DNA from 2 places in the Halomonas sp. 5021 genome. Region 1 is predicted to be linked to the other one. Evidence: predicted binding sites of a transcription regulator. Region 1 holds the regulator's gene; the other holds the start of a gene.

What was found. The regulator FliA, encoded in region 1, starts transcription of late flagellar genes. The targets are predictions, from matches to a motif close to CTAAAGTTNNNNNNNNNNCNGCCGATA.
Positions count from the first base shown of each region.
Region 2: the regulator FliA is predicted to act here: its motif matches at 5,249-5,275, upstream of R3F64_RS08490 (MbtH family protein).

Region 1 covers NZ_JAXOVU010000004.1:42,071-57,894, forward strand. The annotation lists gene cheZ (protein phosphatase CheZ) at 1-640, shown strand, start outside; gene flhB (flagellar biosynthesis protein FlhB) at 746-1,912, shown strand; gene flhA (flagellar biosynthesis protein FlhA) at 1,909-3,990, shown strand; gene flhF (flagellar biosynthesis protein FlhF) at 4,030-6,201, shown strand; gene R3F64_RS08780 (hypothetical protein) at 6,198-6,755, shown strand; gene R3F64_RS08785 (flagellar protein FlhE) at 6,821-7,228, shown strand; gene R3F64_RS08790 (RNA polymerase sigma factor FliA) at 7,259-7,960, shown strand; gene R3F64_RS08795 (motility protein A) at 8,056-8,874, shown strand; gene R3F64_RS08800 (OmpA/MotB family protein) at 8,880-9,560, shown strand; gene R3F64_RS08805 (hypothetical protein) at 9,567-10,130, opposite strand; gene R3F64_RS08810 (adenosylcobalamin-dependent ribonucleoside-diphosphate reductase) at 10,337-12,448, shown strand; gene R3F64_RS08815 (ribonucleoside-diphosphate reductase) at 12,508-13,287, shown strand; gene R3F64_RS08820 (Crp/Fnr family transcriptional regulator) at 13,373-14,116, opposite strand; gene uvrA (excinuclease ABC subunit UvrA) at 14,257-15,824, opposite strand, start outside.
Region 2 covers NZ_JAXOVU010000003.1:350,039-365,862, forward strand. The annotation lists gene R3F64_RS08460 (zinc ABC transporter substrate-binding protein) at 1-919, shown strand, start outside; gene R3F64_RS08465 (ABC transporter ATP-binding protein) at 941-1,708, opposite strand; gene R3F64_RS08470 (inositol monophosphatase family protein) at 1,877-2,677, opposite strand; gene R3F64_RS08475 (ABC transporter substrate-binding protein) at 2,795-3,748, opposite strand; gene R3F64_RS08480 (RNA polymerase factor sigma-70) at 4,244-4,771, shown strand; gene R3F64_RS08485 (FecR/PupR family sigma factor regulator) at 4,903-5,109, shown strand; gene R3F64_RS08490 (MbtH family protein) at 5,339-5,584, shown strand; gene R3F64_RS08495 (thioesterase II family protein) at 5,574-6,314, shown strand; gene R3F64_RS08500 (4'-phosphopantetheinyl transferase family protein) at 6,292-7,035, shown strand; gene R3F64_RS08505 (TauD/TfdA family dioxygenase) at 7,028-8,029, shown strand; gene R3F64_RS08510 (amino acid adenylation domain-containing protein) at 8,070-15,824, shown strand, end outside.

The DNA.
Region 1 (15,824 bases):
TCTTATTCATCGCGTTGGCAAACTGACCCGCATGTTGAGGGAAAACATGCGTGAGCTGGGGCTGGATAAGGAAATCGAGCGAGCGGCTGAAGCGATACCCGATGCACGCGACCGTTTGCATTACGTCGCCACCATGACCGAGCAGGCGGCAGATCGCTCGCTGAATGCGATTGACCGGGCCCAACCGCTTCAGGATCAGCTTAGCGATCAGGCTGAGGCGTTGGATAAGCGTTGGGCAGAGTGGTTTGAAGCGCCAAAGGAGTTGGACGAAGCCAAAGCGCTGGTCAAAGATACGCGTGGCTATCTGGGGAGCGTGCCGGATATGGCGGCGGCGACCAATAAAGAGTTGATGGAAATCATGATGGCACAGGATTTCCAGGACCTTACCGGTCAGGTCATCAAGAAGATGATGGACGTCATTCGCGAGATTGAACATCAGCTGGTTCAGGTGCTCATTGACAACGTTCCGGAGGCCCAGGCACGAGAAACGATGCAACGCAAGGCCGAAGATCAGTGGAAAAACGAGAATGCACGGCGTAACGAAGAGCTTTTGAATGGGCCTCAAGTGAAGGACAATGCACCTGATATCGTGACCGGGCAAGATCAGGTCGACGATCTATTGGACGAATTGGGCTTCTAGCGCACGGTTTGAACCCTTGCTCGGGTTACACGACGTTTCGCTCAGCCGTCCTTAGGGGCGGCTTTTCGTGTTTAGCCGCGATACATTACCTGGCCGGATGACCGCATGGCAGAAGACGACAGCGACCAGGAAAAGACCGAAGAGGCCACGCCCCGACGGCTGGAAAAGGCGCGTGAAGAAGGGCAGGTGCCCCGCTCGCGGGAGCTGACCACCTTTCTGGTGCTCTTGGGCGGGGTGATTGGCCTCTGGACCATGGGACAAATGCTCTACAATCAGCTTGGCATGGTGATGGAGCAGGCTTTTCTATTCGAGCGCCGCCACGCCATGGAAGGTATGCCGATGGTGACCCATGCCATCGATCTCGGCAGGCGCACTCTGTTTGCAATGATGCCGCTGTTTTTACTGCTGACATTGATCGCGCTGGTGTCACCTGCGCTGCTGGGCGGTTTTTTGATTTCAGGAAAGTCGATGCAGCCGAAACTGTCCAAGCTGAATCCGCTATCCGGGATGAAGCGCATCTTCGCTACCCAAGCATTGATCGAGCTGGCCAAGGCGATTGCCAAGACACTGCTGGTCGGTAGCGTAGGTGCGGCATTTTTATACCTTAATATGGGCAAGTTCATGTCACTGATGAACCAGCCTATTCAGCAAGCGTTGGCCAGCGCCTTGACCATGGCGGCCCAGGCAGCGGGATTGATGATCCTGGCGTTGATCGTGGTGATTTTGATTGATGTGCCCTTCCAGCTGTGGAGTAATGCCAAGAAATTGCGCATGAGCCAGGAAGAAGTCAAGCGCGAGCACAAGGAATCAGAAGGCGACCCTCAGGTGAAGGCCCGGATTCGCCAGCAGCAGCAGGCCATGGCGCGCGGCCGTATGATGAGCAAGGTGCCGGAGGCGGACGTCATCATTACCAACCCGACCCACTACGCAGTGGCGCTGTCGTATCAAGAGGGGCAGATGGGGGCGCCACGCCTGGTGGCTAAAGGCACTGATGCGGTGGCCGAACGCATCCGTGAAATTGCCAATGAAGCGGAAGTGCCACGGTTAGAAGCAGCACCGCTGGCGCGGGCGCTGTATCATCACGTCGATCTGGACGCCGAAATACCGGCGAATCTATATACGGCCGTGGCCGAGGTCATGGCCTGGGCATATCGCTTGAAAAATGTAGCGCAACAAGGAGGCGAAGTGCCGCCTACCCCCGATAATCTGCCGGTGCCCCCGGAAATGGAAACCCCCGGGCGTGGCGCCGGTGGCGATGAGGCCCAAACATGAAAGGCTTTACCCAACTAATGAGTCGGCGTGACTGGGTGAGCGACGTAAAAGTCCAGTTGCTCGCCGGGCCACTGCTGATCCTGATGATTCTGGGCATGATGATCGTGCCCATGCCGCCGTTTGCGCTGGATTTGCTGTTTACCTTCAATATCGCCATGGCCGTCATGGTGCTGATGGTCAGCATGTTCGCCCAAAAACCCCTCGACTTTGCCGCCTTCCCCGCCGTGCTGCTGTTTACGACGCTGCTGCGTTTGTCGTTGAACGTGGCGTCAACCCGCGTGGTGCTGATGGAAGGGCACCAGGGCGGTGCCGCTGCCGGCAAGGTGATCGAGGCTTTTGGGGCGTTTCTGGTCGGTGGTAATTTTGCCGTGGGTTTGGTGGTCTTTTTGATTCTGGTGATCATCAACTTCATGGTTATCACCAAAGGTGCAGGGCGTATCGCCGAAGTGGGTGCTCGCTTCACGCTGGACGCCATGCCTGGCAAGCAGATGGCAATCGATGCTGACCTCAATGCAGGGCTGATTGGCGAGGAAGACGCCAAGAACCGGCGTGCGGAAATCGCCCAGGAAGCCGACTTTTACGGGTCGATGGATGGTGCCAGCAAGTTCGTACGTGGCGATGCCGTCGCGGGCCTGGTGATCATGGTCGTTAACATCATTGGCGGCCTGATGATTGGCATGCTGCAGCACGATATGAGCTTCGGCGATGCCGGTCGCAGCTATATGTTGCTGGCCATCGGGGATGGCCTGGTGGCGCAAATTCCCGCCCTGGTTATTTCGACGGCCGCCGGTGTGACGGTATCGCGGGTCAATACCGACCAGGATGTTGGTCAGCAGATGATCAGCCAGTTGTTCATCAACCCCCAGGTGATGATCCTGGCAGCGATGGTCATGGGCCTGCTAGGTATTGTGCCGGGCATGCCCAACATGGTTTTCCTGCTGTTTACCCTGCTGCTTGCCGGGCTGGCCTGGTTCATCATGCGCCGCCAGGAGCAGGCGCTGGTCAAGGAGGAAATCTCCGCCGCACCACCGCCGACCCAGGAGGCGCCTGAGGCCAGCTGGGAAGATGTCCAACTGGTCGATACGCTCGGCCTGGAAGTCGGTCATCGTCTGATTCCACTAGTCGATTCACGACAAAAAGGCGAGTTGTTGGCGCGGATTAAAAGCGTTCGTAAAAAGTTTGCCCAGGAGGTCGGCTTTCTGCCGCCGGTAGTGCATATACGCGACAACCTGGAGCTGTCGCCAAACGCTTATGTGCTGTCAATGAAAGGCGCCGAAATTGGCCGTGCCGAGGCCTATCCGGGCAAGTGGCTGGCGATTAACCCGGGTCAGGTGTCCGGGGAACTGCAAGGCACGCCAACCGAAGATCCTGCCTTTGGCTTGCCCGCGGTGTGGATTGAGTCCAGCCAGCGAGAGCATGCCCAGGTCTACGGCTACACGGTCGTCGACGCCAGCACAGTGATCGCGACGCATCTCAATCACCTATTGCACCGCCACTCGCCGGAAATGCTCGGCCGCCAGGAAGTTCAGAAACTGCTGGACAAGCTGGGCAGCGAGCAGAAGTCGCTGGTGGAAGAAGTCGTACCCAAGGCCATTTCGCTCACGGTGCTGCAGCGTATCCTGCAGAACCTGCTGGATGAAGACGTGTCGATTCGCGACATGCGCACCATCCTTGATACCCTGGCTGAGTACGCCAGCCAGCAGCAGGACGCCAACGAGCTGACGGCTCTGGTTCGTGTGGCCCTGGGCCGGGCGATTACCCAGCAGTGGTTTGCCGGTCAGGATACCTTGAACGTGATGGGGCTGGATGCTCAGCTAGAGCAGGTGCTGGTGCAGGCGATGAACGGCAACGGGGCGATGGAGCCGGGGCTTGCCGAAACGCTAATGACCCAGGCCCAGCAGGCACTGGAGCGCCACGAAAGCAGTGGCGAGCCGCCGGTACTGGTGGTTCAGCATTCCCTGCGTGCGGTGTTGTCGCGGTTCTTGCGCCGTCGCTTGCGCCATATGGCCGTCCTGTCCCAGGCTGAGATACCCGATGACCGCACGCTGCGGGTAACCACTGTGGTAGGGGGCCGCTGATGCCAGCGTCACTATTTGACTCACGGCCAGGGGTAATACATGAGTGTTAGACGTTTCGTGGGCGCCAACAGTCGCGATGTGATGCGCCAGGTGCGTGAAGCGCTGGGTGACGACGCGTTGATTGTCGCGAACCGGCGCACTGAGGGCGGCGTTGAAATTCTCGCCATGGCCGACGAAGCCGTTGATCATTTCGAGCCTTCGCCCCCTCCCGCCAACGAGCCACCGGCTGCGCCGAAGGATCCGCTGGAGTCGATGAGTGAGCGCTTACTGCGCGAAATGCAGGATATGCGCTCGCTGCTTGCTTCCCAACACACCGACCGTAGCACAACACCCACTGCCTCGACCGCCAGCGGGACAGAGCGTTGGCGACAGCTGCTTTGCGGTGTTGGTTTCAGCCGCGAGCTTGCCGACGACATCCTGATGGACCTGCCGGGCTTCCTGTCGGCGCAAAGTGCGGACAGCGAGCAGGCACTGCCTTGGTTGCGTGAGCGCCTGATGGCACGACTGGCCGTGCTCCAGGATGAGCCCGAATTTTTCGATCAAACGGGCATTGTCGCCCTGGTTGGGCCCACCGGGGTTGGCAAGACGACCACTACCGCCAAGCTCGCGGCTCGCTTTGTCATGCGCCATGGGACCCGTCCCGTCGCCCTGGTGACCACCGACAGCTTCCGTATCGGCGCTCATGAGCAACTGCGCATCTACGCGCGCCTGCTGGATATCCCGATGTACGCGCTGGATGCGGAGCAACCCATCGACGACCTGCTGAATCGTCTGCAGGGCAAACAGTGGGTCATCATCGATACCGTGGGCATGAGCCAGCGCGACCAGCGGGTCATCGAGCAGATCGCTCACTTGCAGGGTGGTCGCTCCAACGTCAGGTTGGTACTGCTGCTGAATGCCGCCAGCCAACCGGAAACGTTGGAAGAAGTGGTGATGCGCTATCGCCAGGCTGCCCGTGCGGCAGGTGCTGAACTGGATGACTGCATCATCACCAAGCAGGACGAAGCGGGACGTTTGGCCCCTATCCTGGATATTGTCATGCGCCATGGCATGCGCGTGCTGTTTGGTTCCTATGGTCAGCAGGTCCCCGAAGATATGGCGGTGGCGGACCCGGCTACCCTGGTCGATCAGGCGCTGAATACCGACGCGGCCGGGTCAGGCAGTGGATCTCCATCCGCCGCACCGCTCAGCATGCCCCGCTGGTCACGGGATGTGCTGGGCCAGGGGCGCCGTCTGTCGTCGCTGTTTGCGCGTCTGCGCGAGCGCATGGTGGGCTTTGAGCGTCTCGAAGGCGTCTGGGATATCGCTAACCTGCCCAGCGTGTTGCAGGATCAGCGTCTGGACGAGCTTCTGGAAGGGTACCCACCGCCCCAACACATGCTGGGCATGGCCTGGTCGCCCCGCCGCAATGAACGCGGCTGCGATTGGGCGATGCCGGATATAGGACTGGATGCCGAGGGCGCCTGGATGGCGCTACCCTGGCTTCAGCACCGCCAGCCCGCTGGCTGGCAACCGCGCATGACCACCTTTAGCGAGCGCGATGGCGTCGCCGTGCACCTGCTGCCGTCATTACCCGATAGCGAGGCGTTGACCTGGTTAGAGCGCCAATACCTGACCTGGGTCAGCTTGGCACCCCCGGCACTCAGGGTAAACTTGCACGGTGAACGCTATGCGCTGCGCCAGCTGTTTGCCGAGAGTACGCTCAATCACCGCGTCAATGTGCGCTTCCGTGGCCAGCCGATGGCGCTGTGGACGGCCTATGCCGAAGTTACCGACAAAGAGGGGCGGGCGCTGCTGGCGTGGTATGGCGAAGTCCGTGACCCCGAAAGCGCCAAAGTGGTCACCCGCCGTTACTGGCTCACCCCCGCGCGATTGGGCAATGAGGTGCTGAGCCTGCTGGTGACCCAACTGCAGAGTGAAAGCCTTGCGGCGCTGACACGGCGTGCCTGGCAGCAGCTCAAAGACGCCGATAGTGGCGACGTAAGCCCTGAAGTGCGCCTGTTGATGGCCAGTGGCATTGCCGCCATTGCCGGGCACCTTGATTGCGCCGAGGACGAGGCCGCCGGTGCATTGCACGGTGATGTGCTGAACCTGCTAAGCAGCCGTCGCCGTCGGCGGGATACGGCATTGCTGGATGCGCTGGTATACGCCTTTATGGCCCGTGATGCGATCCGCCAACTGGGCGGTGTTAATCGTGAGGGCCTAGCATGAGCGCACAAGACCAAGCTTCTGGGCTGCGCAAGTGGGCGGATCTGCAGCGTCAGCAGCGGGGCGATGAAGCGCCTCCCGAGGCAACGGAATCATCCGGGCCGATGGCCTACCGCTCACCCGTGGTGCCCAGCGCGGCGGCCATGGAGCCGCCTGTCACACCGCCTAAGCCTAAAACGCCGTTAATGGTCACCGGGCTATCAGGTGATGGGCCGGTAGAGGTGCGCAAGGTCAGCGCGCGCCTGGGCCAGTGGGCCGCGCTAGGGCGAGCCTGGGCCGGGGATCCGGCCGACTGGGATATTCGGATCGTGATGCCGGATGAGCCAGAACTGGCGACGCTCAGTCAGCAACATCGTCGCTGGGCGTTGTGGGTCAGCAGCGATGCCGATGCATTTGGGCGTATGTACCAGCTATTGAAACAGCTGCGGCAGCATAACGGCCCGCAACGCTTGTTGGCACTGCACGAGCCTCACCTGCCCAGGCAAGGCCTATTGGCCAACCTGCAGCAAGCGGCCGGCCACTATCTTGACACTGAATTGCTATTGCTGGCCCGCTAATGGCAGCTAACGCCGGTAAAGCGTCTAATAATCGGGGTTAATCCGCTCATGAGAAGGAACGATGCATGCTAGGCTATTGGCGTCATGCGATTAGCATTTTGGTACTAGCCTTGGGACTCGGTTCGTTTGCTCAGGGAGCGTCCAGCAGCTGGGTGACACATGTGCCGGGGCTCATGGTGACCATGAGCGACCGCGCCAGTCGCAGTGAACCGGTTCGTCCTCCAGCGGGCGCTACCACGCCAGCGGCGGTCATCGAGCGAGTCCAGTGGCAGTACCAACACGCGCCCGGGGCAGCGCTACAGGCATGGTTATGCCACCCCGAGCGCTGTGTGTCATTATCGGGCATGCGTGGGGAGACCCGTGCTTTATCAGGCATAAGTGCGACAACGCCCCTGCATTTTCAATTTGCGCTAACCCCAGGGCAGCGTCCCGTTAGCGTTAAAGGGTTGCAGATGATAGTGAATTACCAGTGAGCACAGGTGGTTTAGCCGCGAGGCAATAGGATGTACACAGCACAAGGCAGGATCAAACAAAGTGAGCTGATGACGGAGTATATGCCACTGGTGAGACGTCAGGCCTTGACGCTTCAGGTCAGGTTGCCGGCCAGCATAGAGCTGGATGACTTAATCCAGGCAGGCATGATGGGGCTACTGGAAGCTCTGGGACGTTTCGATGCCACTCAGGGGGCCACCTTTGCGACGTTTGCCAGTCAGCGCATACGCGGGGCGATGGTGGACGAATTGCGTACCCGTGATTGGCTGCCTCGCAGCGTCCGTCGTTCGGCGCGGGCCGTTGATGAAACCGTCAGGCGTTTGGAGCAGTCGCTTGGGCGTCCCCCCGAAGAAACGGAAATCGCTGACGCCATGGAGATGCCGCTGGGCGACTATCAGCAGCTATTGCACGATACCAATAGCGGGCAGTTGCTGCCCTTTGAAGAGCTGGTGGCGGATGGCAGCGAACCGCATAATCGCGAAACCGTGAGTTCGCCGTTTGACCACTTGCTCGATGCCCAGCAGCGGGAAACCCTGGTGGCGGCCATTGAGGCCCTGCCCGAGCGTGAAAAGTTGCTCATGGCGCTGTATTACCAGGAAGAGCTCAACCTGAAAGAAGTGGGCGCTGTTCTCGGCGTCACGGAGTCACGCGTTTCCCAGTTGCATAGTCAGGCAGTCAGCCGTCTGCGCGCCAAGTTAAACGACTCGGTTTAGGGTCTTTTGACGTCACTGCCAGGGCAACGGCGATTGGCTGACGTTTTAGCGCTCGGTGCTGATAAGCCCCGTTATATTGCTTTAAGGAGCACGACATGAACCCATCGACGCTGATCGGTATTTTCGCCAGCATCCTGTTGCTGGTAAGCGTCCTGTTTTTCACCGCCGAATCGCCGGATAGCTTCCTCAACCTGCCCGGGCTCGCCATCGTGGTCACGGGCACACTTGCCGCTACCTTTATCAGCTATCCCCTCAAGGAAGTGCTGCGGGTGGTGCGTCTGGTCGGGCTGGTCTTCCGGCGCGAAAACACCTACGTGCGTGATGATATCAACGAGTTGGTGGCCATGTCCCGGCTGTGGTTCAAGGGCGATGTCCGCGCTGTTGAACGAGAGCTCGAAAACACCCGTAATCCGTTTTTGCGGACCGGCATTCAACTGGTGATCGCCAACACCAAAGAAGACGAAATCTTCGATATGTTGCGCTGGCGTATTGCGCGGCTGAAGGCGCGTGAGCATGCGGAAGCCCAGATATTCCGCACCATGGCCACTTATGCGCCCGCTTTCGGCATGATTGGCACCCTGGTGGGACTGGTCAATATGCTGGAAGTCATGGACGCCGGCAATCTTGATGTGATCGGCCCGCGCATGGCGGTGGCGCTGCTGACCACCTTCTACGGTATCCTGCTGGCCAATCTGGTGTTCAAGCCTATCGCGGTAAAGCTCGAGCGACGCACCGAGGAGCGCCTGATCACCATGAACATGGTGCTGGAAGGGATCTCCCTGATTACCAAGCGGCGGTTACCTTCCTTTATTGAAGAAACGCTCAATTCCTTTGTCGCCAATTACCATGACGAAATCCGCGAGCCGGAGGTCAAGAAGCCGCGCGCCTCGAATAGCGCCCCCGCCAAGGGGTAGTCGGCATGTTGGACCGGGATACCCGCCATACATTGGAAGCGCCACTGCCCAAGGACAGTGGCGACGATGGCTGGATGACCAGCTATCTGGATGTATTGACGCTGTTGCTGACCTTGTTTGTCTTGCTGCTCTCGCTGGCGCCACCCGGCGGTAACGATGCCGGATCGCAAGCCAGCGTCGTTGAAGCATCTCCCGGCGCGATTGCCGACCTGCCTCTGGCGTCCCTGGCGGCCGGGATCGAGCCCCGTCATAGCGGCCTTAAGCCACGCTTTGAGGGTGTCAGTATCCCCGGGGTGGATGTCTCCCAGGGGCGGGAAGGGGTGACGCTGCGCATCAACGACAACCTGTTGTTCGATAGCGGCCGGGCGCAACTCACCGGGCAGGGCCGTGACCTTGTCGAAAGTCTTGTCGAGGTGCTCAGCGCCTTTGATGGACAGGTATCGATCGAAGGCCATACCGATAACGTGCCCATCGCGACCTCGCGCTTTCCTTCCAACTGGGAGCTATCAGCAGCACGGGCGATCGCAGTGGTCCGCCACCTGGATAGCCAGGGGCTCGAGGTTGATCGCATGCGCGCCGTTGGCTATGCCGATACCCAGCCGATCGCAAGTAATGCAACGGCGCAGGGGCGGGCGGCCAACCGTCGTGTCGAACTGGTACTCAGGCAACCGCCAATCCAGGAGTAACCCCCGCTAAGACGCATCCCGGCACAGGCGCTGCATCCTTGCCAGTGCCTCTCCCGCGCCCTCCAGGCTGAATATCATGTACCAGGGGTCTTCATCTCCCTGATCAAAACCCAGGAAGACCTGTTCACCAACACTCATGTCGGCGATCAATTGATCGATATCGTTGAGATAAAAGTGGGCATAAAAGCCGTTATCGCCACGCTCGGTGATAAATTCGGCGACGCTGTGAATGCGCTCTCGCTCATCGACGCGTAGCCGCGCAGGCACCTGATTAACCGCTTGGCTTTCGCCCTGAGCGGCCTCCAGCTCGACACGCATCTCCAGCCAGGGTAAGTCGCACACGCCCTGGGTGGCATTGATACTCAAGGTGGCATCCGAATAGCTGTGCGCTTCCACGGCACGAAAATGCCGCTCGTCACCGAGGGTCAATGACATCGACTGCCAATGCTCATGGGTTTGGTCGTCTTCGACGTTAAACGACACGGCATGAGCCGATGGCAGCGATAACACCAATGCCGCGCCAAGTGCAGGGTAAGCAAGTGCGGATTGAAAACGCGATATTAACGGCATGAGCAGGCCCATCATCTGGAAAACCCTTAGCCTATCGTCTGATGCTCGGGGACAAAAGGCTAACGCGCTGATTTTTCTATATATGGTAGAAAAAATATCAAAAAGCAGCCGATATAGTGGAAAGTCAGGGCTATACTTCATCCGGTTGCCTCGTATAATCGCTTTGACCAAGTGCTATTTTCACCGCCGCTAAGGAGTTTCGCGACATGAGTACTGCTACCCAGGCTATGAACACCTCTAACGATGTCCCGCTGCAGGCGCCGTCGCGGGAAATTTGGGATGCCAAGTATCGTCTGAAGGATCGCCATAGCCAACCGGTGGATCAGGACCTGGGCGCGACCTTCGAGCGTGTAGCGAAAGCCTTGGCGGATGTAGAAGGTGACAAGGCGCAAGAGTGGCTGCCCAAATTCCGTTGGGCGCTGGAAAATGGTGCGGTTCCTGCAGGTCGTATTCTCTCCAATGCCGGGGCTGACGCCTATAAGCCCGCGGTAAGTCTGATCAACTGCACCGTGTCGCGCACCATCCGCGATTCGATGCGCGATATTCTGGATTCCGTGGTGGACGCAGGGATGACGCTCAAGTCCGGCGCCGGTATCGGCTACGACTTCTCCACGCTGCGCCACAAGGGCGCCTTTGTGTTTGGTGCAGGTGCGGGCACCAACGGCCCCCTGGCGTTCATGGATATCTACGACAAGATGTGCTTTACCGTCGCCTCGGCGGGCGGCCGCCGAGGCGCCCAGATGGGCACCTTCGATGTTGGCCACCCCGATGTGCGTGAGTTTATCCAGGCCAAGCGCGAAGCGGGGCGGCTGCGTCAGTTTAACCTTAGCCTGTTGATTACCGACGAGTTCATGGAGGCCGTCAAGCATAACACGGACTGGCCGCTGGCCTTCCCGCTCCACCCCGGCGAGAAAGAAGACGTCAGCGCCGAGGACATCATCTACCGTGACTGGCCGGTAGTTGAAGACGGCTACACGGTCGACGATGAAGGCCGTGTGGCCTGCCGCATTGTCGAGGTGATCAAGGCGCGGGAACTGTGGGACACCATCATGTCCTCGACCTACGACTATGCCGAGCCTGGGTTCATCCTGATTGATCAGGTGAACCGCATGAACAATAACTGGTTCTGCGAAGATATCCGCGCCACCAACCCCTGCGGTGAGCAGCCGCTGCCGCCGGAAGGCGCTTGCCTACTGGGCTCGGTCAACCTGACCCAGTTCGTGATTGAACCGTTCAGTGACCAGCCGCGCTTTGATTGGGATCGCTACCGCAAGGTGGTGGCGATCTTCACCCGCATGCTGGATAACGTGGTCGAGATTGCCGGCTTGCCGCTGCCCCAGCAGCAGCGCGAAATCGAAGCCAAGCGTCGCCATGGCATGGGGTTTCTGGGCCTGGGCTCGACGTTGACCATGCTCAAGATCCCCTATGGCTCACAGGCGTCGCTGGCCTTCACGGAAGAAGTCAGTCGTCACCTGGCACTAGAAGGCTGGAAGCAGGCGCTAGAGCTTTCCCAAGAGAAAGGCATGGCGCCGGTACTTGCCGAAGAGCACGTGATCACGCCGAAGATGATGCGTGAGCGTCCTCAGCTTGCCAAAGACGGCTATGAAGTGGGCGATAAGGTGCCCGGTCGCATTCTCCATGCCCGCTACAGCCAGTACATGAACAAGGTGGCTGAGCTGGAACCCGAACTGGTGGCGCAGCTTGCGGAACACGGTGCTCGCTTTACCCATCACAGCTCTATCGCGCCGACCGGCACGATTTCGCTATCGATGGGTAACAACGCCTCCAACGGCATCGAGCCGTCGTTCTCGCACCGTTATTTCCGCAATATCATCCAGTCTGGCAAGAAAACCAAAGAGCAGGTCGAAGTTGTGTCCTTCGAGCTGGCAGCCTATCGCCACTTTATTGCTGCTGATGCGGTGGACAGTGACCTCCCTGACTACTTCATTACGGCTGATGCCGTCACCCCCGAGCAGCATGTCGCGGTGCAGGCGGCGGCCCAGCAATGGATCGACTCGGCGATTTCCAAAACGGTTAACGTGCCCACCGAATTTCCGTTCGAACAGTTCCAAGACCTGTATCTACAGGCTTATGAAAGCCGCCTGAAAGGCTGCACGACCTTCCGCTTTAACCCGGAAGCCTTCCAGGGCGTGCTGGTGCGTGAGGATGACCTGAAAAACACTACCTATGTATTTGAGCTCGAGAACGGTGAAACCCTCGAACTGGCCGGCGATGAAAAAGTGATCTACGACGGTGAAGAGCACAATGCCGCCAACCTGTTTGATGGCTTGAAAGAAGGCACTTACGGCAAATGGTGATGCCTGGACGCGGCCCATCACGCACAGCCAATGCACACCTTTGCTAAGTGGAGAACGTTATGACTGTTGAAATTACCTCAAAGATCGTCGGTTACCGTATCAAACAGCAGGAGCCGACGGCGCCCAACCCAACTCTGCCCGAGGAAGACCCGCTGACGGTGCGCATTCCGTCGCGCCCGGAAGGCACGCTGGAGGCCGTCTCGGAAAAGATTTCCTACGTGGGCGCTGAAGGCCGCAAAAAAGTTTATCTACTGGTGTCCTTCATGCCGGTGGAAGGCGTGGTCGGCGGCAAACGCGTGGTCATCGAGCGGCCGGTGGAGTTTTTCTTCCCTTCCGGGCAGCTTTCCAGCGAACACCAATGGATTACGGCTACCATGCGTAGCCTGTCACTGGCGGCGCGGGGCGGCTATGTCACCCAGGCGGTCGCGGACCTACGCAAGGTTGCCTGGGATAAGGGGCTGGTGCGTTGTGGCATGAACCGCTGGAACAAACCCATGTTCCACGATTCCGAAGTGGCCGCTATTGCCTGGTCGATCCAGCAGATTCTGTATCGCCGGGGCTTTCTGGATCAGGACGGCAACCAGGTGCCGGTGGAAAGCCTGGTGGAGCGGTACGCGCATCGTATGCAGCACGGCCACGCCTGGCAGCCCCCCGTGGATGATACCCCCGACGAGGCCGGCAGCGGGGCGGTCGAGCCCATCGGTCAGGCGGCGTCGACCACTGACCAGGCCAGCGGACCGGCGGTCGTCGGCCACTGCCCGGAATGCCGCGGTGAGCTGATCATGATGGATGGCTGCCCGACCTGTTACGCGGGGTGTGGCTGGTCTAAGTGCGGCTAATAAGCGGCATCGCCGTATGAGAAACGCCGCGAGCTTAGTCAGCCCGCGGCGTTTTTTGCTTGTTGGGGAGACGAGGAGGTAGGGTCTAGCCCGCGGCATCAAACAGTGGGCGCACATTATCGGTCAGGTAGGCGTCGTCAAACTCGCCTTCTACCGAGAGGGCGTCCAGGTCCGGGATCGTGACGTTATGGCGGTCGCGGAAGACCAGCCCATCCTCGCTGAGGGCGCTGAACGTTCGGCTGACGTGGACCGGGCTCAAACCCAGTATATCGGCCAACTGCTCCTGGGAAAGCGGTAAGCGGAACTGGCCACTGATATCGTCGTTTGTCTGGCGCAGCCGTAAATACATTTCATGAAGAAAATGAGCCATTTTCTGGCGGGCGCTGCGCCGGGCAATGTTGACTAGCCGTTCGGTTAGTAATGCTTGCTGACGACTGCCGATGGCGAACATGACCGAGGTTAACGGTAGCGACTGGCGAAATAGCTCGAGCATGCGGCGATGGGGAAAATGGCAGATAACCCCGTCGTTGATCATGCGCACGTTCTCGAGACGCTGATTAAAGGCAAACTCACGCAGTCCAATGATATCGCCTGGCAAAAAGACTTCCAGTATCTGGCGGTCGCCGTTCTCCAGATGGCGATACGAGTAAGCCCAGCCGCTTTTCAGGGTACAGAACTCATTGGCCGGGTCGCCTATCTCCCAGAGTAGCGTGCCTGCCTTGATGTCGGTGGGACTATCCTCCAGCGAGATGAGCAGTTGCTTTTCGTCTTCACTAAGCGAGGAGTAGTGGCTGAAATGCTTAATGATGCAGCTTTTTTCTTGGCCCACGGCTAACGACCCCTTAAATGATGTTCGCACAAAATCGATGATCCAATCGATCGCTACTATAAACGACGCCGATTAAAAATGCTTAGCGTATGAGTCTCGCAGCGTGGCAGCAGCGCGCGCAAGCCCACCATGGTTGACCATCAGGCGGACGCGGGCTGTTGGCGTTTCAGTAACGGTGCCAGGAAGCGTCCGGTATGCGATGTCGATTGTTTGACGACCTGCTCCGGCGTGCCTTCAGCGATGATTCGGCCACCTCCCGAGCCTCCCTCAGGCCCCAGGTCGATAATCCAGTCGGCGGTCTTGATCACATCCAGGTTATGCTCGATCACCACGATGGTGTTGCCGTGATCGCGCAGGCGGTGAAGTACCGTCAGCAGTTGGCGAATATCCTCAAAGTGCAGGCCGGTGGTCGGCTCATCGAGGATATATAGCGTTTTGCCGGTATCACGTTTGGCCAGCTCGCGGGCGAGCTTGATTCGTTGAGCTTCACCACCGGAAAGCGTGGTCGCACTTTGCCCCAGGCGAATATAGGACAGGCCCACGTCGAGCAGGGTTTGCAGGCGGCGGGCAATGGCCGGCACCGGGCTGAAGAATTCCAGGGCATCTTCCACCGTCATGGCCAGCACTTCGTGGATAGTTTTGCCCTTGTAATGAATATCCAGCGTTTCACGGTTATAGCGCTTGCCCTTGCACACGTCGCAGGGCACATAGATGTCGGGCAGGAAGTGCATCTCGACCTTGATCATGCCTTCGCCCTGACAGGCCTCGCAGCGCCCGCCCTTGACGTTAAAGCTGAACCGGCCGGGCTTGTAGCCCCGCGAACGGGCTTCCTGGGTGCCGGCAAACAGTTCGCGGATAGGCGTGAAAATGCCGGTATAGGTGGCCGGGTTGGAGCGCGGCGTGCGCCCAATCGGACTCTGGTCGATATCGATCACTTTATCCAACTGATCGAGCCCTTCGATTTTCTGATAAGGCGCAGGGGTAAGTGAGGTGGCGCGATTCAATTCCCGGGCGGCGATGGGCATCAGGGTGCCGTTGATCAAGGTTGATTTACCCGAGCCAGACACGCCCGTAATGGCGACAAATAGCCCCAGCGGCAGCGAGAGCGACACGTCCTGAAGGTTGTTGCCGGTGGCGCCGTGCACGATGAGCTGCTTTTCCGGATTGCCGGGAATGCGGTAGGGCGGTACGGCGATTTCCCGCGTGCCGGAAAGGTACTGGCCGGTCAGCGACTTGGGGTTGTCCATGACGTCTTGCGGGGTCCCCTGGGCGACAATTTCGCCACCGTGGACGCCAGCTCCGGGCCCGATATCCAGCACGTGGTCGGCGGCGCGGATGGCATCTTCGTCGTGCTCGACCACGATCACGGTGTTGCCCAGGTCGCGCAGTCGCTCCAGGGTCTTTAAAAGCCGGTCGTTGTCGCGTTGATGCAACCCGATGGAAGGCTCATCGAGAATATACATCACCCCGACCAGGCCTGCGCCAATCTGGCTGGCCAAGCGAATGCGCTGTGCCTCGCCGCCGGAGAGGGTGTCGGCGCTGCGTTCCAGGTTAAGGTAATCTAGGCCCACATTGACCAGAAACTCCAGCCGTGCATGAATTTCATGAACGATCTTGTCGGCGATCTCACCCTTGCGTCCCGGCAGGCTCAGGTTGGCAAAGTAGCGCCACGCGTCGCCAATGGGCAAATGCACCATATCGGCAATGT
Region 2 (15,824 bases), on a different contig from region 1:
CGCCTTACCGCTGTTGGTGGGCCTTCCCTTGACGGCCTTGGCCGATGTTCCCCGTGTGGCGGTGGATATCCCGCCCGTGCATTCACTGGTGGCCAAGGTGATGGGTGATCGTGGGTCACCCGAGCTTTTCATCCAGCCCGGCGCATCCCCCCACGGTTATTCACTACGGCCCTCGGAAGCAGACGCCTTGGATAATGCCGATCTGGTTGTATGGGTAAGCAACGATCTAACGCCATGGCTATCAGGCCCGGTGGAGAATCTGGCCGGCGATGCCAGGCATCTGGAGTTGATGCGCGTCTCCGACATCAACACCTTTGCCTATCGCGAAGGCGCGACGTTCGATGTCGCTGACCACGACCACGACCACGACCATGGTCATGATCATGCCCATCATCACGACGGACAAGACCCGCATGGTTGGATGGATCCTGACAACGCACGGCGTTGGCTCGACGCCATTGCCCAGCAGCTTGGTGAACTGGACCCGGAAAACGCAGATTATTACCGTGACAATGCGGCGAAAGGTCGACAAGCGCTTGAATCACTTGAGCAAGACATCGAAGAGCGCTTGGCTACCAGCGAGAGTACTCGCTTTATCGTGTTCCACGACGCCTATCAGTATTTTGAGAAGGCGTTTGATGTAACGGCAGCGGGCGCGATTTCCATCGGCGATGCCTCCTCACCCAGCCCTGCACGCATTGAAGCTATTCAAACAATGGTCAACGAAGAGGACATTCACTGCGTCTTCAGCGAGCCGCAGTTTAACCCGCAAATTGTCGATGCCGTCTTTGGCGATACCGATACCTATATCGGCGTCATGGACCCCCTGGGCGTTGACCTAACGCCTGGCCCCGAGCTTTACGACGCGCTGCTCAACCAGATGGGGGATGAAATCCAGCATTGCACAAACGCCATGTGACTGGCTGGAAAGGCTGGCGCGTCACTGCGCCACGGCGATATTGTGCTCCCCGTTCGGGTGCTTCATGACCTGCATGGGGAGCCCGTAAATCGCTTCCAAGGTGCTGTCGCACATCATGTCATTGGGGGAGCCGCAGGCCAGTAGGCGGCCGCTGTGCAGCGCCATCAACTCATCGCAGTAGCGCGAGGCCATGTTGATATCGTGCAGCACGATAATCACCCCGAGGTTTAGCTCATCGCACAGCTTGCGAATCAGCGCCAGGACTTCGATCTGGTGGGCGATATCCAGCGCTGCAAGTGGCTCATCCAGGAGTAGAAAACGGCTGCCCTGTGCCAACAGCATGGCAAGCCAGACCCGCTGGCGCTCGCCGCCGGAAAGCGTATCGACCAGACGGTCGGCGAAGTCCTCGGTGTGGGTGAGGGCAATGGCGCGGTCAATAGCGTCCTTGTCTTTTTGGGTGTGGCGCCCCAGCAGGCCGTGCCAAGGGTAGCGGCCAAAGGCCACCAGCTCGCGCCCGGTCAGGCTCTCGGCGCTGGGCAGGTGCTGAGGCAGGTAGGCGACTTGGCGCGCGAACTCGCGGTTGCCCCAATCACTCAGCGGGCGCTGGTCAAAGTAGATCTCTCCCTGGCTGGTAGGCTGCTGCTGGGCCATGAGCTTTATCAAGGTCGACTTGCCCGAGCCATTATGGCCAATAAGGCCGTAAATCCTGCCTTCCTGAAAGCTATGTTCAATGGGCGTTAGAATCGGTTTTCCATTGATTTCGAAGGTGGCCCCTTTGACCTCGAACATGAATCCCTCCTAGCGATGCGTTAATGACCATGGCTCCATTCTAGTGCTAATAGTTCTCATTTTTAACAAAGAAATGGAAAAAAATCACGCGGGAGCGACTGCGCTCTGCGCAAGCGCGCTATCGGTAGTCAGAAGGAGAGGTGCCGATCAGGGGCATGGCAATGCGGTTTAGTCGTTTTTCATCAACGTCAACAGTTGTCCATGCCGCTCGGAGTGGGCTGCAAGTAGGCTATTCCATTCGCCGGGATGCGCCTCACCAGCGAGGTCGGTAACGCTGCAGCCTGCTTCTCGGGCAATCACAATGCCCGCGGCAATATCCCAGAACTCAAGCTTGGCGCCCTGGGACCAAAAGGCATCAAAACGGCCCAGACTGACGTAAGCGATCTCGAGCGCCGCCGAGCCAGGGGTGCGGATGCCAGCCACTTGTGGCATCAGCGCGGTAAGCTGGTTCAGGGCCGTGGCGCAATCGCCTTTGGCATGGTAGGGCAGGCAAGTGCTCACCAGCATTTCGGTCATTGGGCGAGGCGAAGGTGTGGTGAGCTTTCGATCATTGAGAAAAGCCCCCATGCCCTGGGCCGCCCAAAGCATTTCATCAAGCAGCGGTTGATAGACAACGCCCATGACGAGCTCATTACCTTTGGTGACCGCGATCGACACCGAAAAATGTGGCACGCCGTGCAGGAAGTTATTGGTGCCATCCAGCGGATCAATCACCACGGTATAGTCGCTATCGGAACTGGGCGTCAGGCCGCTTTCCTCACCAAGAAAGGCAATATCGGGAAAAGCGCTGCCGATACAGTCGATAATGATATTTTCAGCCGTTGTATCGTAGTAAGTCACGAAATCAGACGCGCCCTTTTGCTCAAAGGCAATCCGCCCCTTTTGCGAATACCCCTCGCGCAACAAGGTGCCAGCTTCATAAGCGGCTTGCTTGAGCGTTTCGAGCAGGTCATCGAGGCTATCAAGCATCTTGTTTTCCTTTGGATATTCGTCGTTCTGGGTGCGTTTATGGTGGTTAGTAAATCGTTTGATAAAGGTAACTAGCCATTCGTTACATGGTGATGACAGTGGCGTGTTTGCTTAGGCTCACTGTTTTAAACTTCTAGTGCCGCCGCCCTCACTAAGATAGCTGGCAAGACTATCGGCAAAGCGCCGGGCGGCAGGGAGGCCTCCCCAGGACCAATAATTAACGGGAATAATCGTATAGTTGCCCTGTTTAACGTTTGGCAAGTGTCGCCATTGGCCATCCGAGATGAGTTGTTCTACACCCCCGTCGGGGCCGTAGGGACTGTCGAGAAACACCAGCTTGGCATCGATATCAAACAGAGGCGTTGCGCTGACGGTTGTCATTCCCCATTGGCCTAGGTCTTTCTGCCATGCGTTCTCGAGACCCAGGCGATTCAACATCATGCCTTCCACACTGCCTGCGCCATACACCCGGGCATGGCGCTCATCCATCAGGCGCACCACCAACAAAGGCGAGTCGATATCCGCAAGCGCTTGTTTAAGAGATGTGAAGTGGCGACGGGACTGCTTGATATAACGTTCCGCCGCGTCAGGATCTTCCACCAAATCGCCAAGCTGAAGCGTCAATTCCTCGATGGTTTCCCAGCCGTTATGCTCGCCCTCGCCATCGGCATGTTGATAAAGCGGGTACTCCTTGACATCCGCAATGTTCCTGAGCCGCGGAAGTAAGCTGGCATGAGCAGGTGGAGAAATCAGGATATGGCTTGGAGGATCGCTTGCCAGTAGCTCAAGGTTAGGGAGATGGCGGTAACCCAGGTTGGTCGTATCGGGAAGAATGCCATCCTGGCGGGAGTAGGTTTCATAACCTCTCAGACCCGACAGAAATCTGGGCGGATGATCAATCGCATTGAGGGTTTCCGCGATGGCGAAGTCAAAGGTCGCCAAGGGCGCGACGCTGTTTTCGTCGCTGGCCATAGAGGCATTGCTCATCCATAAACTGATGAACAATGCGATCGACCAGGCCATGCATGGGTGACGTACAGAGCGATAAAACGTCTTTTGTTGATATGTCACGATTATTCCTGTGTATTGAACCGGAGTCCCTGATCGGTTCGTCCCCCGAATTTCTCGGGTGTTGCTGCGCATTTCGCCCATCTGTGTCAGGAAGTTGGTGTTGAGTGGGTCATCGACCACGATTCGCGCTGTTCGGCATTCTGAGCAAACACCACTGTTGGCGTACTGCAGGCAGCCATGGCAACAGCAGCCGTCAGCGGCTGCTTGTAGAAAGTGGTTTTGTCACCGGTGTGCCCCTGCAATGGAGTTCATTTAAAATTTAATGTGAATCATTACTGTTTATGGTATCGGCGCGTTTGGCGCGGTGTCAATGTTGCTTTATGGCTGGAGGAAAACCTGCCCAAGCGGGTGAAAATCACGTTTTTAAAATAACGCCAACAAGCATATCGTTATAAAAAGCGGGTTAGTGTTCAGCATTTGACTTACTGCGTTTTAACGCAAATAATAATTATTGCTTTTTATTCCGTAGTGTCAATCAAGGCAGGAGGCCAGGCTATGGATGTCCACCCCTGGAGCGCTGAATTAGAGGATATTTTCGTCAATCAGCGCCCCCGGCTCCGCTGTGTCGCTTCAAGGGTGCTGGGCAATACTGATCAAGCCGATGATGTATTGCAGGATGCCTACCTGAAAATTTCAGAGGCCACCACGCTGTTTGAGATGAAGCAGCCCATATCCTACGTGTCGCGTGTGGTGCGCAACCTTGCCATTGACCGCTGCCGCCGCTCGGCCTTTGAGTCAACGCTGTTTGCAAAAGAGGAGGAGGGGGATAACGCTTCCTGCGCCTCACACTCCCCAGAAGTGATTGCCATTGATCGCCAGTCTCTGGCCCAGGTGGTGGACGCACTGGATGAGCTGCCCGAGCGAACGCGGCGCGCCTTTGAGCTCTACCGTTCGGGAAGCCATACGCAACGGGAAGTGGCTCAGTTGCTGGGGGTTTCCACCACGTCAGTCAACTTCATGATTCGTGATGCGCTAACTCATTGCCGTCAGTCGCTGCGAGGCACGTCGTTGCCAGGCAGATAAGCAGACGTTCGCTGTGCCGCTTTTGTTGTCGCTTTGTTACACTGTCAGCACATAGTGAAAGCGTTGTTAGTAGCAGGCGCTTTCCGGTCCAATGATTGATCGGGCAGCAGTAGCGAGGCTAGACGGTAACGATGAATAACGACAGCGGCGATGAAGCCGTGTGGCAAACAGCCCTGGACTGGCTGATGCGCGAGCATGAAGAAACGTTGAGTGATGCGGATCGCGAGGCGCTCAATGCATGGCTAGCGGCGTCTTCCCAGCATCGCCGGGTATTCCGTGAAGCCGAACAGCTATGGTTGCTGACGGGGATGGTCCCGCGCAGTGATGAGCGTCGCTGACAAACGGTGGTTTTCTCTCCTTCCTATTTCCTTTTCCATGCCTGCTCTCCCCTCTACGACGGTTTAGCGCCTTGTGCGCACCCGGACAGCCTTAAGTCCGACAGGCTGCTGGTCCCAGACTGATTGATTTTCTTTCCCGTTAAATTTTCTGATACCTCACTCGTCATCATGTAATGAGAAGCAATTGCGTTTTATTTCTCATTCCTTAGACAATGGTGAGGTTAGTCCCATGACAAGCTGTTTTGATCGTGAAGATGCCGTCTTCCGCGTATTGGTCAACCACGAAGAGCAGTACTCCCTCTGGCCCGAGTGGAAGGCGATTCCCCCTGGATGGACCGACACCGGTGTGCTCGGCGATAAGCCAACCTGCCTCGACTACGTGGAAAAGACCTGGACCGATATGCGGCCCTTGTCGCTACGTCAGTGGATGGATGAGCAGGCCAACAGCGAGGCGGAGCAGGTGAATGCCGGTTAAGCGCTTGAGACTGCTCTGCCTGCCTTGTGCCGGGGCCAGCGCCACCATGTATCTGCGCTGGAAGCGTCAGTTGCCCGCCTGGATCGAGGTCTATCCCGTCGAGCTGCCTGGGCGTGGCGAGCGCCTGGGTGAGCCGCTCATCGATGACTTCGAGACCCAGGTCGTGAGGCTGTGCGAAGAGCAGGCAACTCGGATGCGCGGCGACTTCGCCCTGTTCGGTCACAGCATGGGGGCGTTGCTGGCCTATGGCATGGCCGCTCGCTTGCGCGATGTGGGGCGCCCTCAGCCGCGGATGCTGTTCGCCTCGGGCAGCGCGGCGCCCTCAATGCGCGACCCAGACCGCTTGGCGGGACTTGATAACGACAAAGGCCTGATTGCGGATCTTCGCCAGCAGGGCGGTACCCCAGAGGAGGTATTCGAAAGCCCGGAACTGCTACGCCTCACGCTCGATGTAATGGCAGCGGACTATCGTCTCTGCCGCAGTTTCCGCTATCGCGGCGGTGCGACGCTTGCATACCCCCTACAGGTGCTCGCCGGTCGCGATGACGATGTCGAAAGCGAACGCCTGGACGCGTGGCAGCGGGAAGCGGGTGGGGCGTTCGCGTTGAACTGGTTTGACGGCGGTCACTTCTTTATTCGTCAGCAGCAGGCCCAGGTGCTGGCGACCATCGAGCGCGCGCTGACCCGACGGCTTGAGGAGGTGCCCCATGCAGCGCCTGCGGTTAGCTGAAGGCACCCCTGAGGGCCTTGAAGTCTGGCGCTTGGCGCTTGACTTGGACGCCCCGGTGGCCGTCGACGACGAGCGGCTGCTGAGCCAGGCCGAGTGGCAGCGCGCCCAGCGGCTTCGCCGTCACCCCGATGTCTTCCGCGCCGTGGCGACACGTGCAGCCCTGCGGCGACTGCTATCAGTGCACACTGGTATAGCGCCAGAAAAGCTGATGTTTACCCACAACACCTTCGGCAAGCCACGCCTGAAAAGCGCTAATGGGCCGGCCTTCAATATTTCCCACTCTGGCCATGTCGCTCTGATCGCGCTTGCTCCCGGCGGCGCGGTGGGGGTCGATATTGAGCGCTGCCGGTCGGAGGCCGAACTTGCACCGCTGAGCGAGCTGGTGCTATCGCCGAGCGAGCAGCTCGACCACGCACTGCCCTTCATGGAGCGCTGGGTGGTTAAAGAGGCGGTGCTCAAAGCCCTGGGCCTGGGCATTGCAGAGCATTTGCAGGCGCTCTCGGTTATGCCCGCTCCTGGGCCATCAGGCACCTATCACCTTGAGCACTCGCTCCCCATTTCATCCTCTTTGCAAGCATGGCCGCTGTCAGCGCCGAGTGGCTATGCCGCCGCCCTGGGCTATCTCGACAAAAGCTATGTCGACGCGGGCTGTACCTGCTATGCCCATGGCGCACAGGGCCAACGCGACTCAACGACTTTTCAGGAGATCCATCATGGATAATCAAAGCGCAATCCCAACGCAACCCACCAACGCCATTCCCGAACGTCAGGGGCCTGCTGACTCGGAGCTGCCCATCATGATATCCCCCGCCTACCCGGGGCAGCCACTGCTGGAAGCCTTTGGCGAGTTGCGTGGGGATATTGAATCCCTGGTGACTCGAGTTGGCGGCGTGCTGCTAAGAGGCTTTGATGTGCCCACCGTGGACGATTTTCAGCAGTTTGCCGCCGCCTTTGGTCATCCGCTGCTGAGTTATGAGTTTGCCTCAACACCGCGTTCAGCAGTGTCATCGGGTATTTATACCTCGACCGAATACCCCGCCCATCAACATATTCCCCTCCACAATGAGCAGGCTTATACCCGCGAGTGGCCGATGAAAATCTGGTTCCACTGCGTCACCGCCGCCCCTGAAGGGGGAGAGACGCCGATCGCCGATAGCCGCGCGATTTACCGTCGCATGCCGTTAGAGATTCGCGAGCGTTTCGAACCCGGCATTCTCTACGTGCGCAACTACGGCGATTTCGATATGCCTTGGCAACAGGTGTTTAACACCGAAGACCGCGCTGAAGTGGAGGCATTCTGCCACCGGGCGGGGATTCGCTGCGAGTGGAAACCCGACGGCGACCTGCGTACCACCCAGCTATGTCAAGGCATAGAGACTCACCCGGTTACCGGTGAGCGGGTGTGGTTCAACCAGGGCCATCTTTTCCATGTCTCCAACCTGCAGCCAGAGGTACGCGAGTCGCTGGAAGAGATGCTCGACCCCGAAGACATGCCCCGCAACGTCTTCTTTGCCGATGGCAGCCCCATCGACGACGCCATTTTCGACGAGGTTCGCGGTGTGCTGGCCGACGAAACGGTGATGTTCCCCTGGCAGGCCGGTGACGTGCTGATGCTCGACAACATGCTGGTCGCCCACGCGCGCACGCCGTTTAAAGGGCCACGCAAAGTCGTTGTCGCCATGGCGGAAGGCCACGGCAACCTCTCAAGCGACTGAACGCCTCCTCCCACGGCCAGGAATTCCAGCAGGTATACCCATGACTACAAGGCACGCTCAGACAATGAACAGCCACCCGGCCCATCACGATGTTTTTATAAGCTATGTCGAGCACTTGAGCCGTCTGGCCCGGGAAAGACCCGGCGACAGAGCGCTGGTCGTCGTAAATGCTCAAGGCGAGACCATCCTCGACTACGCCACGCTGGAGCGGCGTTCCCGCGCCCTGGCCAGCGAGCTCCAGCAGCGGTTCCCGGTTGGTGAGCGCGCCTTGATCCTGCTGGATAACGACGAACACTACGTGGTGTCGTTCTTTGCCTGCCTGTATGCCGGGGTGATTGCCGTGCCGGTCTTCCCACCGGAATCGGCTAGGCAGCAGCACCTGGCACGCTTGCTGGCCATCGCCGACGATAGCCAGGCGGCCTGTGTGCTCACTTCTTCGGCGATTATCGAGCTGATCGCCTCAGCGGGAAAAGACGTTGGTAGCGCCGAATTGATCCCCGTGGATGCCGTGTATGAGAGCCGCGCTGAATACTGGGCTGAGTACCGACCTCAGCGTGACGATATCGCCTTTTTGCAGTACACCTCAGGTTCCACGGCCACGCCCAAAGGCGTCATGGTGAGTCATGGCAACCTGATGGCGAACGAGCGTGCCATCGAGACGGGCTTCACGATTGGCGCTGACGATGTCTTCGTCAGTTGGCTGCCGCTGTACCATGACATGGGCCTGATCGGTGGGTTGCTGCAACCCCTCTATCGCGGTATCCCTGCCGTACTGATGAGCCCCACTTTCTTTCTGCAACGGCCGATACGCTGGCTGGAAGCGATTTCCCGTCATGGGGGCACTATCAGCGGCGGCCCAGACTTCGCCTACCGGCTGTGCCTTGAACGTATTCGCGACGAGCAGGTAAAAGCGCTCGATTTATCCAACTGGCGGGTCGCGTTCTCAGGCGCCGAACCGGTGCGCCACGCAACCCTCACTGGCTTTATCGAACGTTTCCGCCCTGCGGGCTTCGCCGCTGATGCCGCAGCCCCCTGCTATGGCCTGGCCGAAGCGACGTTATTGGTCAGCTGTAATCCACGCGGTTCGGGCGTGGTGGGTGCGGCTTTTTCTCAACAGTCACTGGCCGAAGGTAAAGCTGTTTCAGCCGTTGAAGGCAATACGCTGGTGGACTGCGGCACGCCGGAGCCGGGTCACACAATCGATATTGTCGATCCCGAAGGGTTTCTCTCGCTGCCCGAAGGCGACGTGGGCGAGATCTGGGTCAATGGGCCCAGCGTGGCACACGGGTATTGGCGGAACCCCGAGGCAACGGCCAACACCTTTGTCACCCGCGATGGGGTCAGTTGGCAGCACACCGATGCAGAGGCTCACGACGTTCGCGATGATCGCTGGCTGCGCACCGGTGATCTGGGCTTTCTGCACGAAGGGCAGCTGTATATCGCCGGGCGCATCAAAGATCTCATCATTCTGCGCGGCCATAACGTCTACCCCCAGGATATCGAGAGCGCTATCGAGGCGGAAGTGGAAGCAGTGCGCAAAGGACGCGTAGCGGCCTTTGCCGTGACCACACCTGAAGGCACCGAGGGGATTGGCGTGGCGGCTGAGGTCTCCCGAGGTATGCAGAAGCTGGTGCCCGTCGAGACGCTGGTCGAAGCGCTAAGCGAGACGGTGGGGAATGCTTGCCACGAGCCACTTTCTGTCACGCTTCTACTCAACCCCGGCGGCCTCCCCAAGACCTCCAGCGGCAAGCTACAGCGCAGTGCCTGCCGCCAGGGCTGGGAGGCAGGTAGCCTGGATGCTTACGCCATTCACGCCTTTGGGCATTTTGCCAGCGGTGGCGACGCTGAGTGCGGAGGAAAGTCATCGCCATCTACCACGGAACCAGAGAGCGAAACGGAGCAGGCGTTGGCGAAGCTCTGGTGCCAAGTGCTGGGGGACGGCAAGGAAAAGCCGTTGGGAAAAGATGCTCACTTCTTCTCCAGCGGGGGTAATTCTCTGGCGGCGGTGCGCCTAGCCGCCGCCATCAGTGATCACTGGGGCGTCGAGCTATCTCTGCACGCGCTGTTCGAGCAACCGCGCTTGTCTGCCATGGCTAAAGCTATCGAAGCACGTTTGGCGGCACCATCGGATCAACGAGGGATGGCCATCCCCCGTCTTGAAGATGATCAGCGTCAAGGCGACATACCGCTGTCGGAAGGACAGCGCAGCCTATGGCTGACGTGGCAGCTCGATCCCCATAGCGCTGGTTACAATATGGCGGGGGCACTGCACTTCAAGGGGGAGGTGGATTTACCGGCGCTCAATGCAGCGCTAGAGGCCCTGGTTCAGCGACATGACATTTTACGTACATATTATCCCTTGAGTGAGGCGGGAGAACCTGTTCAGCGGCTAGCGCAGGACTGGAGTCCTGAGCTGATCTGTGACGATATACCCGGTGATACCGCGGATGAACAGGAGCAGGCACTGCAGGACGCTCTCTCCGAACTGGCGAGGCAACCTTTTGATCTTGAAAATGCGCCTCCCTTAAACGTTGCCCTCTACCGCTTGTCCCCAGAGCACCATGTATTAGCCGTCGTTCAGCACCACATTGCTGGCGATGGATGGTCAGTACAGGTGCTCATCGATGATCTATGCGCACTTTATGAGGGTGCGTGCACACAGCAAGAAGTCAAGCTTGCACCACTGCCAATACAGTTCGCAGATTATGCGGTTTGGCAGCAGCGTCAGCAGCATAGCAGTGAGAGACATAGTAGTGAGCGACAGAGCCAACTTGCTCACTGGTGCGAACGCCTCGCCGGGGATCATCCCCCGCTGGCATTGCCGCTGGATCGTCCACGCCAAGCGCTGTCCGCACCGAGCGAAGGCCAGCTGCGCTTTACGCTTCCTCGTGAGTTGAGCGAGCAGCTACGTAGCTTATCCCGTGAACGAAGTGTTTCGCTCTACGCCGTGATCTTGGCACTATTAAAGCTGACACTGCATCGCTTTAGCAGTGAGACAGATATCAAAGTAGGGGCCCCCATTGCCAATCGCCATAAAGCCGAGCTCCAGGGCTTGATTGGTTACCTTATCAATGTCGTTGTCCTGCGCACTCAGGTTGATCCCACTAAAAACTTCGAACGTTTATTAGATGAGGTGAACGCTACCCTGATCGATGCCCAGCTGCATCAAGAGGTGCCTTTCGATCAGTTGGTGGAGGCACTGCAGCTTGAACGGCAACCCGGGGTACATCCACTATTTCAGGTGAAGTGTACTCAGCAGGAAAGGTGGCAGGCGGAGCGTCACGTGGTTGGCCTGGCGATTCAAGCCGAGCAGGTATTCACAGGCATTGCTCACTTCGACCTGAGTCTCGATTTTTGCGATGAGTCCGAGGGAATAGCAGGTCTATTCGCTTATTCCGCAGAGCTATTCGATGCCAATACGATCGAGCGTTTCTGCCAGGCATTCCGGTGCCTGGCCGAGCAGGTCGTCGCTGATCCGCAGTCTCATACGGCGATGCTGGCGCTACCCGAGCCTATCTCCGTGCTGGAAGGCAACCAAAGCGAATGTCTTGCTCAGGATATCCCCACTCTGCTGTCGAAAGCGGTGGCAGTTAATGCTGATGAGCCAGCTGTAGATGATGGGCAATACTGCTATACCTACGCCGGCCTGGACGCTCAAGCCCAGCGTATAGCACAGGCACTGGTCGCACAGGGAGTAGGCGCTGAAGTGCGTGTTGCCATTCACGCCGAACGCTCATGTGAATACGTACTTGGCATTCTCGCCGTACTCAAAGCGGGCGGGGCGTTTGTGCCGTTGGATCCACAACTACCGATGGAACGTTTGGCCTATCAACTGGCTGACAGTGGCGCTCGCTTAATGCTGAGCAGTATGGCTTGCGACTGGAGCGATGACATTCCGGTAATGGAACTGGCGTTTGCCGATGATATTCCAGTTGCAGTAGAGCACGAACCACCCGTTATCCATCCCCAGCAGACGGCCTATGTGATCTATACCTCTGGCTCCACGGGTAAGCCCAAGGGCGTAGTGGTAAGTCACGGTGCGCTGGCCAATTATGTACAGGGTGTTCTGGAAGCGTTGGCGCTACCAGAGGATGCCCGCAACATGGCGATGGTGTCGACGGTAGCGGCGGATCTGGGGCATACGGTGCTGTTTGGTGCCTTGTGCACCGGCCGCACCTTGCACCTCATTTCTCCCGAGTGCGCCTTTGACCCGGATGCCTTTGCAGCTTATATGCGGGAACAGCGGGTGGATGTGCTCAAGATTGTGCCCAGCCACCTGCGGGCACTGCTGAGTGCGGCAACCCCGGCTGACGTGCTTACGCACGAGCGCCTGATTCTGGGCGGCGAAGCGACCGACTGGGCGCTACTGGAACGTATCGCCGAGCTTAAGCCAACCTGCCAAGTGCTTAATCACTACGGGCCTACGGAAACCACGGTAGGTATTCTCACCCAGCAAGCTGACATAGCCGATCGAGCTGCCAGCACACTGCCGATCGGCACACCGCTGGCCAATGCTCAGGCCTATGTGCTTGATCCTTGGCTTAATCCGGTGCCGAAGGGTGTTGCCGGTGAGCTCTACCTAGGCGGGCCAGGGCTGGCGCAAGGGTATCTGTACCGGCTGGGGCAAACGGCGGAACGTTTCGTTGCCAGCCCCTTCCATGCAAGGGAGAGGCTGTATCGCAGCGGTGACCGGGTGCGCCAACTGGCCGACGGTAGCCTGGAGTTCCTTGGCCGTGTGGATGATCAGGTCAAGATTCGCGGATATCGGGTGGAGCCGAACGAAATCGCTGCCCTGTTGCGCGACCACCCAGGGGTCTTGGAAGCAGAAGTCGTCGCAAGGGATGACAATGAAGGCCGCGCGCAACTGTATGCCTACGTGGTGATGGCAACCGGGAGCGACGTCGATGACGCCGAGTTACTAGAGCAGCTTGGCGAGCGCGTACCGGACTATATGGTGCCCAGCGCCCTGGTACGGCTGGATGGCTTACCACTAACCGCCAATGGCAAGCTGGATCGCAAGGCGTTGCCAGAGCCAGTGCGAGCCGATGGTGGTAAAGCCTTCGAAGCGCCCCAGGGAGAAGCAGAGGAGGCGTTGGCAGCGGTCTGGGCTGACGTGATCGGCTGCGAGCAGGTGGGGCGTAACGACAACTTCTTTGAGCTGGGTGGTGACTCCATCCTCAGCCTGCAGATCGTTGCGCGCTCGCGCAAGCGTGGCTACAAGATAGCGCCCAAGCAGTTGATGGAAGGGCAGACCGTGGCCGCCGTGGCAGCGATGGCCACGCCCCTGGCGGCGGCCGCACCTAAACAAGTGGCTGCGCCTGATAAGGTGGCTTCCTTTGCACTGTTGCCGGTGCAGCGCTGGTTCTTCGAGCAGAACTTCGCCGAGCCAAACCACTGGAATCAGTCGTTGATGCTGGAAGCGGCCAGTGGTGTAGATGCCGCGCTGCTACGACGCGCCATTGAGGCAGTGGTAGATCACCATAGCGCCTTGCGGCTGCGCTTTGAGCGCGTTGGCGATAGCTGGCAACAAGCCTATGGCAAGCTAGCCGATGACCTCTTCGAGCACCTGGATCTGAGTGACCAAGCGGATCCTGAGCAGGCCATCACCCAGGCCGCCGATGCTGCGCAGCGCAGCCTGAGTTTGACGCGACCGTTCCGGGCCATCTGGATGGAGCTGGGGGGCGAGTATGGTGGGCGCCTACTGCTAGTGGCTCATCACCTAGTGGTAGACGGCGTCTCGTGGCGCGTGATTCTTGATGACCTGCAAACGGCCTACACGCAGTTAAGTGCAGGAAAGGCAGCCGACCTGCCACCGGCCACCACCTCGTTAGCTGAGTGGGCGAGTGCCCTGGCCGACTACGCCAAATCGCAGGCGTTGGCTGAGCAACGCCCTTATTGGGAAGACCTAGTTAAAGCGCCAGAGCCTAGCCTACCGGCACAGAATCCCCAGGGCAGCAACACCGTTGCAGATACCGCCTCACTTGCCGGCAGCTTGTCTACTGAGGCAACCACGCAACTGCTGGGGCCGGTGCATAAAGCCTACCGTACCCAGATGGACGATCTGCTTCTCACGGCGCTGTCGAGCGCCCTGTGCCAGTGGGCGGAGCGATATAGTGTATTGATCGAGCTGGAAGGCCATGGTCGCGAAGACCTGTTCGACGGTGTCGATCTCAGTCGCAGCGTGGGTTGGTTCACCTCGCTCTACCCGGTGAGTTTGGCGCCGGGTAGTACCGAACCGGGCTCGAGCCTCAAAGCCATCAAGGAGCAGCTTCGCCAGGTGCCCGACAAGGGGCTCGGCTACGGCGTGCTGCGCTATTTGAAAGAGGAGCCTGCGCTGGTCGGCGGTGCCTACCCTCAGGTCACCTTCAATTATCTAGGCCAGTTGGATCGTTCTCTACAGGGCGATGGGGTTTGGCGGCTTGCCAAAGAGAATGCAGGGCAGACTCGCGCGCCGCAAAGCAAGCGCCGTACCTGGATTGAGGTGGTGGCCTGGGTTCAAGATGGCCAATTGCGCTTCGATTGGCATTACAGTCGTGAGATTCACAGCGAGGCGGCGATAAATGCCTTGCAAGTAAGCTTCCAAGCGCAACTAGAGGCATTGATTGAGCACTGTGCTAGCGGCGTTCGTGGCGCAACACCTTCGGACTTCCCGCTGTCGGGGCTGAGTCAGACGCAGTTGGACGGTTTGCCTGTTGCCGCCGATCAACTGGCGGATATCTATCCGCTATCGCCATTGCAACAGGGCATGCTGTTCCACAGCCTCTACGATGACCAGGATGTGGCCTATCTCAACCAGTTACAGGTGGAGATTAGCAACCTGGATGTTGAGCGCTTCAAGGCCGCCTGGGATCAAGTGCTAGAGCGTCACGAGATTCTGCGTAGCGGCTTCATGGAGAACGCTGGCGCACCGCTGCAGTGGGTGGCACGCACCGTCGAGCTGCCGTGGTTTGAAGCGGATTGGCGCGGAAGAGAGGATCTATCAGCGGCGCTTGAGAGGCTTGCCGAGGAGCAGCGGGCGCCATTCGATCTTACGTTGCCGCCGCTGATGCGCTTGGCGCTGGTGACAGTCGCCGATAACCGGCACTGCTTTATCTGGACGCGTCACCATCTGCTGCTGGATGGCTGGAGTACCTCGCAACTGATGGGTGAGGTTCTGCGCTGCTACGTCGGTGAATCCCTGCCATCTGTAGAAGGACGCTATCGTGATTACATTGAATGGTTGCAGCGCCGTGACGCTGATGCTAGTGAAGCCTACTGGCGTGCCCAGCTGCAGCATCTTGATGCGCCCACGCATCTCGTCAGTGCGATGCCTAGCCCCCACGAAGTGCAAGCTGGACACAAAGATATATCCCTGTCGCTAGATAGCACGACCACTCAGCGACTGGAGAATTTCGCCAAGGCTGCTCACGTAACACTCAATACACTAATGCAAGGTGCCTGGTCGCTGCTGGTGGCCCGTTACACGGGGCAAGATAGCCTCTGTTTTGGAGCCACCGTCGCCGGGCGACCTGCGGAGCTACCAGCGGCAGAGCAGTTGATTGGTCCCTTCATCAATACCTTGCCGCTCATTGTCTCACTGAATCCCTCACTGCGTGTCGATGAGTGGTTGCGCCAGTTGCAGGAACAAAACTTGGCGAGTCGCGAGCATGAGCATACGCCGCTCTATGACATCCAGCTCTGGGCGGGGCAGGGTGGTCAATCACTGTTCGATAGTTTGTTGGTATTCGAGAACTATCCTGTGGATGCAGCATTGGATCAGAACCTGCCGGGCGAATTGGTGTTCGGCGAGGTGGCC